Regions from separate parts of the Paenibacillus sp. FSL H7-0703 genome, predicted to be linked through region 2. Evidence: riboswitches for the same ligand, from Rfam matches in the RefSeq annotation. Region 2 holds a riboswitch; each other region holds the start of a gene.
What was found. A riboswitch is a leader RNA that binds a small molecule or an ion and turns the genes downstream of it on or off. The one in region 2 is predicted to bind glycine.
Positions count from the first base shown of each region.

Region 1: another riboswitch for glycine. It lies ahead of gcvT (glycine cleavage system aminomethyltransferase GcvT); the one in region 2 lies ahead of sdaAB (L-serine ammonia-lyase, iron-sulfur-dependent subunit beta).
Region 3: another riboswitch for glycine. It lies ahead of MHB46_RS20710 (alanine/glycine:cation symporter family protein); the one in region 2 lies ahead of sdaAB (L-serine ammonia-lyase, iron-sulfur-dependent subunit beta).

Region 1 is NZ_JBBOPF010000001.1:4,868,154-4,871,434, reverse strand. Features, by position in the region: gene gcvH (glycine cleavage system protein GcvH) at 49-447, opposite strand; glycine riboswitch at 843-941, shown strand; gene gcvT (glycine cleavage system aminomethyltransferase GcvT) at 1,118-2,218, shown strand; gene gcvPA (aminomethyl-transferring glycine dehydrogenase subunit GcvPA) at 2,345-3,281, shown strand, end outside.
Region 2 is NZ_JBBOPF010000001.1:2,801,234-2,804,514, forward strand. Features, by position in the region: gene MHB46_RS12250 (DUF6359 domain-containing protein) at 1-1,200, opposite strand, end outside; glycine riboswitch at 1,416-1,531, shown strand; gene sdaAB (L-serine ammonia-lyase, iron-sulfur-dependent subunit beta) at 1,743-2,432, shown strand; gene sdaAA (L-serine ammonia-lyase, iron-sulfur-dependent, subunit alpha) at 2,422-3,281, shown strand, end outside.
Region 3 is NZ_JBBOPF010000001.1:4,631,500-4,634,780, forward strand. Features, by position in the region: gene MHB46_RS20705 (glycoside hydrolase family 1 protein) at 1-1,269, shown strand, start outside; glycine riboswitch at 1,438-1,514, shown strand; glycine riboswitch at 1,533-1,627, shown strand; gene MHB46_RS20710 (alanine/glycine:cation symporter family protein) at 1,787-3,205, shown strand; gene MHB46_RS20715 (iron-containing alcohol dehydrogenase) at 3,263-3,281, opposite strand, start outside.

The DNA of each region.
Region 1 (3,281 bases), 2.1 Mb from region 2:
AAAATCGAGCAGACAAATAACACTCTTATTCCATACTACATTGCTCCATTACTGCTCATCGGAAATCAACTGCTCGTATTGATCCGCAGACAGTAGCTTGCCCAATGCTTCCTCCACATCTTTACCCATCTCTACTTCGATCATCCAACCTTTTTCATAGGGAGATTCATTCACTAGCTCAGGCGTACCTTCCAGCGCTTCATTCACTTTTAATACGGTTCCCGTCACCGGAGCAAAAAGGTCGGATACCGTCTTCACCGATTCAATCGTACCGATCTCCGCTCCCTGCTCAATCGTTACTCCCGCCTCCGGTAATTCTACAAAAACAATATCACCCAGTTGATGCTGTGCAAAGTCTGTAATACCAATCCGCACCGTTCCATTCTCTGTGCGCTGAACCCACTCATGTTCGTCTGTATACCAAAGTTGCTGCTTTACTTCACCCATCCTGTTCCCCTCGCTTCCATATGAATAAAATCGCTTTTGCTCACCTGTATTAGACAGGTTAAGATTATGACAACAGGAACACTCATGTCAATAATACTAACAAAAATACTTCATATGACCTCATATGGCGTACTATATAAAAATATGATAACTTATAACAAACGCTTACATATCCTTATTTATATATTAAATGTTTTTTCTATTGTTTTTGATGACATTTTTATTGACATTTCGAATGAATTTGCGTATTAATGGGTTATAGCAAATGCTTTGGGAAACACCCCGACAACTGCAAACGCGGATGAACGCGGAGGGAGAGACTGCCAAAAAGATTCGCATAGCTGTTGCCGCTTATGAGACATAAGTTGCACGCGAATCGGATCAAGTTGTTATCTGCAAAGCCAGGTAATATACTGTTGATCCCGAAGGTAGCGCCGAAGGAGTAAGCCTGCATTGCAGGTGAATCTCTCAGGCAAAAGGACCTCTGCCGGACGCATCTCTGGAGAGCATTCGCTATTGGAGCGGATCACCCAAGGGGAAACCCGGTACATACCGGGGTAACTTTCTGGTATCAAGGACAGAGCTGAAAAAAGAGTGTAGACTGCCGTCTATACGTTTTTTTCGGCCTGTCTTTTTTGTTTAGCCGATCACACCCGATAGGAGTGGAAAAATGACTAATTTGCGAAAAACACCGCTATATTCGTCCTACGGGACGCAGTCTGGGGTTCGTTGTATTGACTTTGGCGGCTGGGAGCTCCCCGTTCAGTTTAGCGGCATTCAAAAGGAGCATGAGGCCGTCCGGCAACGTGCGGGTTTATTCGATGTATCGCATATGGGCGAATTTTTGGTTGAAGGCAAAGAGGCCGAAGCTTTTCTGCAAAGGGTGACCACGAATGATGTTAGCCAGTTGGAACCAGGTCAGGCACAATATTCACTCCTGTGTTACCCCGATGGAGGGGTAGTAGACGACCTGCTTGTTTACTGCAAAGGGCCGGAGCGCTACATGCTCGTTGTGAACGCCTCTAACATCGATAAGGATTGGGATTGGCTAATTCGCCATATGCCTGCATCCGTTCACATGGAGAATGTGTCTGATGCGATAGCATTGCTGGCGTTGCAAGGACCGGAAGCAGCACGTATTGCCGCAGCCGTGGCAGATACGGACATTACGAATCTGGCATCTTTCCGCTTCCATGAGAATGTGCCATTGTTCGGAGCAAAAGCACTCGTCTCACGAACCGGATATACGGGTGAAGACGGTTTTGAATTTTACGTACCTGCCGCGGAAGCACCAGCCGTATGGGAGGGTTTGCTTCGTTCCGGTGAGTCGTATGGGCTGATTCCCGCTGGACTTGGTGCTCGGGATACCCTACGCTTTGAGGCACGGTTGCCGCTGTACGGACAGGAGTTATCTGCCACGATTTCACCGCTCGAAGCCGGTCTAGGGTTCTTCGTCAAGCTGAATAAGGGAGATTTTATCGGTAGAGAAGCACTGCAACGTCAGAAAGATCAAGGGATTCCTCGCAAATTGATCGGGCTGGAAATGATGGATCGCGGTATCCCACGCGCCCATTATCCGGTATTCGCAGAAGGTCAACACATCGGTGAGGTCACAACGGGAACTCAGTCGCCCACCTTGAAGCGTAATCTCGGCCTCGCCTTGATAGACAGTCGTTTTAGCGCCCTCTCCACACCGCTGGAGGTTGAGATTCGTGGCAAACGCCTGCGTGCCGAGGTGGTGGCAGCCCCCTTTTATAAACGCCCGCGCTGATCTTAAACTCTCTTCATTTCAATAAAGCAAACATGTCAGATATGAACTTCTGGGTTTTCCATCTCACACTTTTTTATTAGCTAATTTACGATTTAAATTTTGCTTTTCGAAAGGAGCCAAGAACCTATGAAGCAGCATCGTTATCTCCCTATGACTGAACAGGATCAAACCGAAATGCTGCGTGTGGTCGGCGTTTCATCCATCGATGATTTATTCAGTGACATTCCAGAGGCCATTCGATATCAAGGGGAACTTCCTCTTTCTTCTCGGCTCGACGAGAGAGCCTTGACCCGACATTTGGCCGAGCTGGCCGGACACAACGCCAATACAGACACACATGCCAGCTTTCTTGGCGCAGGAATTTATGATCATCATATTCCGTCTGTCATCCAGCACATCACTTCACGCTCGGAATTCTATACAGCCTACACCCCCTATCAGCCGGAAGTAAGCCAAGGCGAGCTACAAGCCATTTTCGAATTTCAGTCGTATATTTGCGAATTGACGGGCATGGCTGTAGCTAATGCCAGCATGTACGACGGAGCGACTGCACTGGCGGAAGCGGGCACACTGTCCGCTGCGGCTACCCGCCGTAAACAGCTTATCGTATCAAGGTCCGTCCATCCGGAGGCACGTCAGGTATTGTCAGCCTATGCACGCGGATTGGATTTGGACATCGTGGAGATCGGCTGTTCGGACGGCGTAACGGATGCTGATGCGTTAGCGGCGGTCGTATCGGAACAGACCGCGGCTGTTTTGGTCCAAAGCCCCAACTTTTTCGGAGCCGTGGAAAACCTGAAGCCGATGGCTGATCTCATCCATGCGCACAAAGGTCTTTTGGTCGTCAGTGCCAACCCACTGGCACTTGGCTTGCTGGAGACACCTGGCAAACAGGGCGCGGATATTGTGGTAGGAGACGCGCAGCCACTTGGCATCTCCTCTTCTCTCGGCGGTCCGACCTGTGGATACTTTGCCGTTTCTCAGGCACATATGCGCCGTATCCCCGGCCGTATTGTGGGTCAGACCACAGACCGCAACGGTAAACGCGGCTTCGTGCTGACCT
Region 2 (3,281 bases):
GTTATAAACTCCCTGGTCTACAGCATTCCCCCATTTTTTCGTGCCTGAAGGGATATAAGCAATGCCTTTAGCCTTGGTTGGATCAATAATAGCCAGCGTAGATCCTGCATGCATTGCAATCGAGCGCACACCCTTGGTAATACCGAAAGATTGATCTGCGGCTACAATGTCAGTAGCATTCACGTCACCAAGCGCATTATAACGGAAACGAACACCAAAGTTGGTCGCCAGCCAATCGGAGCTTGTTAATCCTTGCATCGCCGGTGATGCTGCTTCTTCTGCAGTCATGCCTTTGGCCGGATTAGTATAGGCTCCACGACGGTAGCCATTCATAACTTCGGAGGAATCCCAACGGTTTTTGTTACGGTCCGCATTATAATGATCGGAGATGAAGAAGACGCTCCCCCCGTTATTCACGTATTGCAGCAGAGCAGCCTGCTCGGATGCCTTAAAGGCAACATTCGCTTCACCAATAATGAACACATCATATTGGCGCAGTTTGTCATATGTTATGGCCTGCTCTCCATAAGTAAAAGGAATGGGACGATTCAATTGGTCTACCGTAAAGCCTACATTACGCAGTCCATTGGCAAAGTCGGAGAAGGCGCCTTCAATGACCCAATCTGCTGCTCCAGCGGTCTGTGCGTGCGTATTATCGAACAGCACCTTTTTGCCTTTTCCATCCGGCAATGTAGTACCGGGTTGACCCGGGTTGCCAGGTTTAGGTTCACCTGGTTCCCCCGGCTCGCTTCCGCTCACCAGTTCAACATCGCTTGGACTTTTCACTCCACCAAAATTATTGTAGGCGCCGAGTGTACCCGTCACACGAATTTTGCTGCCGATCAGCTCAGGATGGCCTGACAGCCCAAATTGCCCTCTGTACGCTGAAGTCAGCTGTACATCCAATAGATTAGACGTATTACGTTCATTTGCCTGATCGGCAATCAGTACGTTAAAATCATTCGCGAACGGAGAAGAAAAGTTAGCCGTTTTCGATCCGGTAGCATGTCCGACGATGTAGCCTTCCACCGTCACCGTACCTCCACTGCTTTGGCCCTGAAGTGCTTCGGCTACTGTCAATGCTCCCTCTGCCTTGACCTGACCGAATGGAACGAAGATCCCGATCAGCAGTGATACGATTGCTGCTAGATGCAGCATCCCTTTTAAGCGTGAACCTGTGAACCGCAAGCCTTTTACCATACGTCAATATCCCTCCTATGTTTTCCATAAATGTACTTGTCCTTTATCAGATTAGCCGCCAATCTTCTAATTCCTTCCTGATTTCATCCATAATTATGTAAATTTTAATCTTTTTTATTGGAAACGCACCTGTTTATGTAAAAATTGAACCCTGTGATTGACACCGAGCACGGCATACATTACCCTAAGGAAGACATGTAGAACGGTATACGCGAATGAAGATGACGGGAGAGTCTGTCCAGGGAGCCTACACTCTGGCGGCACCGAAGGAGCAAGACGCCAGCACCCGGCTGGCGGATAATCTCTCAGGTCCATGTATCGTCATCTGACGCAACTCTGGAGAGAGCGCAAGCCACCCAAGGGGTAAGGCGGTAAGAACACCGCACGAAACTCTCAGGTAACGAGGACAGAGATAAGGGAAACTTCCTTATCCTGTCCTTTTTTGTGCTCACATTGTGCGTCAGCATTAGGAACCGTCATAACCGCGCAAAGACGCGGAAATACCATATAGTATGGTATTAGAACATACAGGGGGTCACACCATGCGTTTCAAAGATGTATTTTCTATTATCGGCCCGGCCATGACCGGACCTTCCAGTTCACACACCGCAGGTGCGGTGCGACTCGCACGCGTTGCCCGGCACTGGCTCGGAGCGCAGCCTGACCGTGCCCGCATGACATTATACGGCTCCTTTGCCGATACGTATAAAGGACACGGTACAGATCTGGCGCTCATCGCAGGACTGCTTAATTACGATACGGACGATCACCGGATTCCCGATGCCGAGCAATGGGCCGAACAAGCCGGGATGGCCGTGGAATTCGCCGTCAGCGGACTCCCCGCGCCTCATCCGAACACTGTCCGTTTCGAGCTGTGGAAGGGCGAGGATCAGCGTACACTGTTGGGCTCCTCCATCGGCGGCGGCAGCATCCATGTCCAGCAACTGAACGAATTCCGGGTCAATCTGACCGGGGAGCTGCCTACGCTGGTGCTTCTCCACTCGGATAAGCCCGGTACATTGGGCGCGATAACTTCAGCTCTGGGCGCGGCCCACATTAACATTGCCTATATGCACGTAGATCGCAAGGGCCGGGATGGTGAAGCACTCACCGCCATTGAAACGGACAGTCCTGCTCCAGCTGAACTGATTGCGGAACTGCGTTCTTTACCTCATATGTATGAAATTAAGATGATTAATTTGAAAAAAGGAGCTGAATCCGATGCGGTTTAGCCATCTGCATGAGATCAGCGCTTTATGCGCTGAAGAATCCACCACGATTGGCCGCTTGATGATTCAAGAGCAGGTACAGGAAACGAATACAACGGAGGAAGAAATCTTTCGCCAAATGTCTGATTATTATGAAGTCATGAAGGAAGCCGTTCATCGCGGTCAGACACAAGACACCGTATCCCGCAGTGGATTGACGGGCGGTGACGGCAAGCGCCTAGCCGAGTATCTGCGGGCAGGGGAAACCTGCTCCGGTGATGCCTCCGCGCTCGCCATGGCTTATGCCCTCTCCGTGTCGGAGGTTAATGCATCCATGGGTCGCATTGTCGCCACGCCTACCGCAGGCTCATGTGGGGTTATCCCAGGTGTGTTCATCAGTGCGCAGGAGCGGTTCGGCTGGGATGATGAGCATATGGTGAACGGCCTGTTCGCCGCTGGGGCCATTGGCTACGTGATCGCCAACAACTCCTTCATTTCTGGCGCGGAAGGAGGCTGTCAGGCTGAGATTGGCTCAGCTATCGGGATGGCCGCTGGCGCTATGGTCGAGCTGCGCGGTGGTACGCCTGAACAGGCTGTTCACGCCGTGGGCCTCGCTCTTAAGAACACGCTCGGCCTGATTTGCGACCCCGTCGCCGGACTCGTGGAGATTCCGTGCATCGTGCGCAACGGGCTGGGAGCCGTGACTGCGCTTGCCGCAGCGGACATGGCTTTGGCGGGTGTGCGCAGCGCTATTCCGTCTGACGAAGTCATTGACGTCATGCTTGAAGTCGGCAGTGCGATGCCGTCGAAGCACCGCGAGACCGCCAAAGGCGGGTTGGCCCAGACGCCGACTGGCAAGCGTTTGACCGAATC
Region 3 (3,281 bases), 1.8 Mb from region 2:
ATTTTGGCAGGCAAAGTCAATGCACGTTTTCCAAAGCGTGAAGGTGTAGACTTTTACCACCATTACAAAGAAGATATTGCATTGTTCGCTGAAATGGGCTTTAAAGTATTTCGTATGTCCATCCACTGGTCGCGGATTTTCCCGAATGGCTATGATGCCGAGCCGAATGAAGCAGGATTGCAATTCTACGACAATGTATTTGATGAGCTGCGCAAGTATAATATTGAGCCCTTGGTAACATTGTCGCATTATGAAACACCGCTAGGTCTGACTCAGAAGTATAATGGCTGGCTGGGACGTGAAGTCATACAGCATTACGTAAATTATGCCGAAACGGTGTTTACACGCTATAAGGATAAAGTAAAATACTGGCTGACCTTTAATGAAATCAATGTAATGACCATGAGCCCGTTCACCGGTGGCGGTGTGGTTATTGACCGTGTAGAAAACAAACAACAAGCGATATATCAAGCATTGCATCATCAATTTGTAGCTAGTGCACTGGCGACCAAACGGGGACATGAGATCATCCCGGGCGCTCAGATCGGCTGTATGCTGGCACGTATGGAAAGCTATCCACATACGTGTAACCCAGAGGATATACTGAAAGCCCAGCATGAAAATCAGATGAACCTGTTCTTTACGGATGTGCATGCCCGTGGGGAATATTCCAACTACATGAATCGTTATTTTGAAGAAAATAATGTTGTAATACACACAGAACCAGGCGATGCCGAAATATTGAAAAATAATACGGTTGATTTTATCTCATTCAGCTACTATATGACCTTGACCGTATCTGCAGGTCCAGAAGGTGAGAAAGCAGCAGGAAACCTGATTGGTGGCGTGAAAAATCCGTATCTGCAGTCCTCCGACTGGGGCTGGCAGATCGATCCGATCGGCCTGCGTGTTACGCTGAATACGTTTTATGACCGCTATAAAAAGCCGCTGTTCATCGTGGAAAATGGTTTGGGTGCGTATGATAAGGTGGAAGAAGACGGCTCTGTGCATGACACGTATCGCATTGATTACTTGCGTCAGCATATTGCCCAAATGAAGGAAGCGATTGCCGACGGTGTTGATCTGATTGGTTACACCAGCTGGGGCCCTATCGACCTTGTGAGCATGTCTACTTCCGAAATGTCCAAGCGCTACGGATTTATTTACGTCGATCTGGATGATGACGGTAACGGAACGCTCAAACGCTCCAAAAAGGACTCTTTTAACTGGTATAAAAATGTGATAGCAACCAATGGTGAAGAATTGTAATTTCATATCATCTCGGGCGGGTATAGCAGAGGACATCCTAAGGATGCAATCTGCTGTACCCGCTTTTTTGATAGACACAATAATAATATTTCAGAGGGCTTCACAAACTTTTCACTTGTAATAAGCTGAAAGTTTTCTGTATAATGAATAAAAATTTCATATGTCTGGTTGATGTTTGCGGGAGATGGAACGAAGGTTCCGACCGAAGGGGCAAAACTCTCAGGTGCTTAGGCTGATTACAGCAACAAGCGGGGACCGTAAACGGACAGAACTCTGGAGAGACCCTTAATTGGGCGCCGAAGGTGCACCGCAGAGAACATCTGCTTAAACTCTCAGGCAAAAGGACAGAGACGCGAATAACCTGTGACAGGGAATGCCCTAGGCTTTTTTATGAGCTATTAGAGGTAGAAACCTGCACAAGATGGTTGTATTTTTTCGTGCCTTTAACCTCTCCAGGAGTCGAATCAGCGGATTTGACTCTTTTTTGTTTTCTAATATGCTGGAGGAGCGGGTTGAAATGAATTTGGTACATGTGTTAGAAGCGATTAGTAGCTGGATATGGGGGGCGCCTCTCATCATTCTTGTCATGGGAACGGGGTTATGGCTGACCATACGTTTGAAGATGCTGCAGGTATTCCGCCTGCCCCTAGCGATCAAGCTGATCGGTAAAGCCCCGAATGAAGGCAGCGGGGATGTAAGTAGTTTTGCGGCTTTGAGTACAGCGTTGGCGGCTACAGTTGGCACAGGAAGTATTGTCGGCGTAGCAACAGCCATTAAGCTGGGCGGGCCGGGTGCCTTGTTCTGGATGGTCGTTGCCGCCTTTTTTGGGATGGCGACAAAATATGCGGAAGGTGTACTTGCGGTAAAATACCGGGTGAAAGATCGGAATGGACAATTTTCCGGCGGCCCGATGTATTATATTGAGAAAGGTCTTGGACGCCGTTTTAAACCGCTGGCGATGCTGTTTGCTTTTTCGGGCATGCTGGTAGCGTTGTTCGGGATTGGAACGTTTCCGCAGGTCAAAGCGATTGTATCTTCGACCGAGAACAGCTTTGGCGTTCCGCCTATTGTAACGGCACTGATTATTGCGATCCTTACAGGACTGGTTACCATTGGAGGACTCAAAAGCATTGCCAAGGTATCGACGAAGGTCGTTCCTTTTAAAACAGGCTTGTACGTACTGATCTGTCTCATCGTACTGATTCGGTTTGCTGACCAACTTCCTGCCGCAATCGCGCTGGTGCTTCATTCGGCATTTTCAACTACATCTGCAACGGGCGGATTTGCCGGAGCTACGATTATGCTGGCGATGCGAAGTGGGGTAGCCAGAGGTATTTTTGCCAATGAGGCCGGATTGGGGAGCGCACCGATTGCAGCCGCAGCTGCTAAAACCAAATGGCCTGCGGAGCAAGGGCTAATTTCCATGACAGGCGTGTTTATTGATACGATGGTTATTTGTGTGATGACCGGATTGACGCTGCTGGTTAGCGGTGTGTGGAGCGGGCCTACCGATGCGGGCCTGATGACTCAGCAAGCATTTTCCAGCGCATTCCCGCTGGGGGCAGAACTGCTCACAATTATTCTGATTATGTTCGCGTTCACCACCATGCTCGGCTGGAACTATTACGGGGAACGCTGTGTTGAATACTTGCTTGGGGTCAAGTGGATTAAGCCATACCGTTATCTGTTCATTCTACTCGTTGCCGGGGGCGCGTTCATTAAACTGGATGCGATTTGGCTGCTGGCAGATATCTTTAACGCAATGATGGCTTTCCCGAACCTGATTGCACTGCTCGGCTTATCAGGAATTGTAGTTGCAGAAACCCGAACCTATATGGATTCTCTGAATTCTAGTAAGAAAAAGGGCATTCTTGCAGGTGCCAGTGTAGGGGCAGCTATTCAAGTAGAAGAAAAGGGACACACGGTTAATTCATAAATTCCAAAAGGGAGTGCCCTCAGCCATCACAGGCTTGAGGACACTCCCTTTTGAATGTTATAACGATGCACGCAAA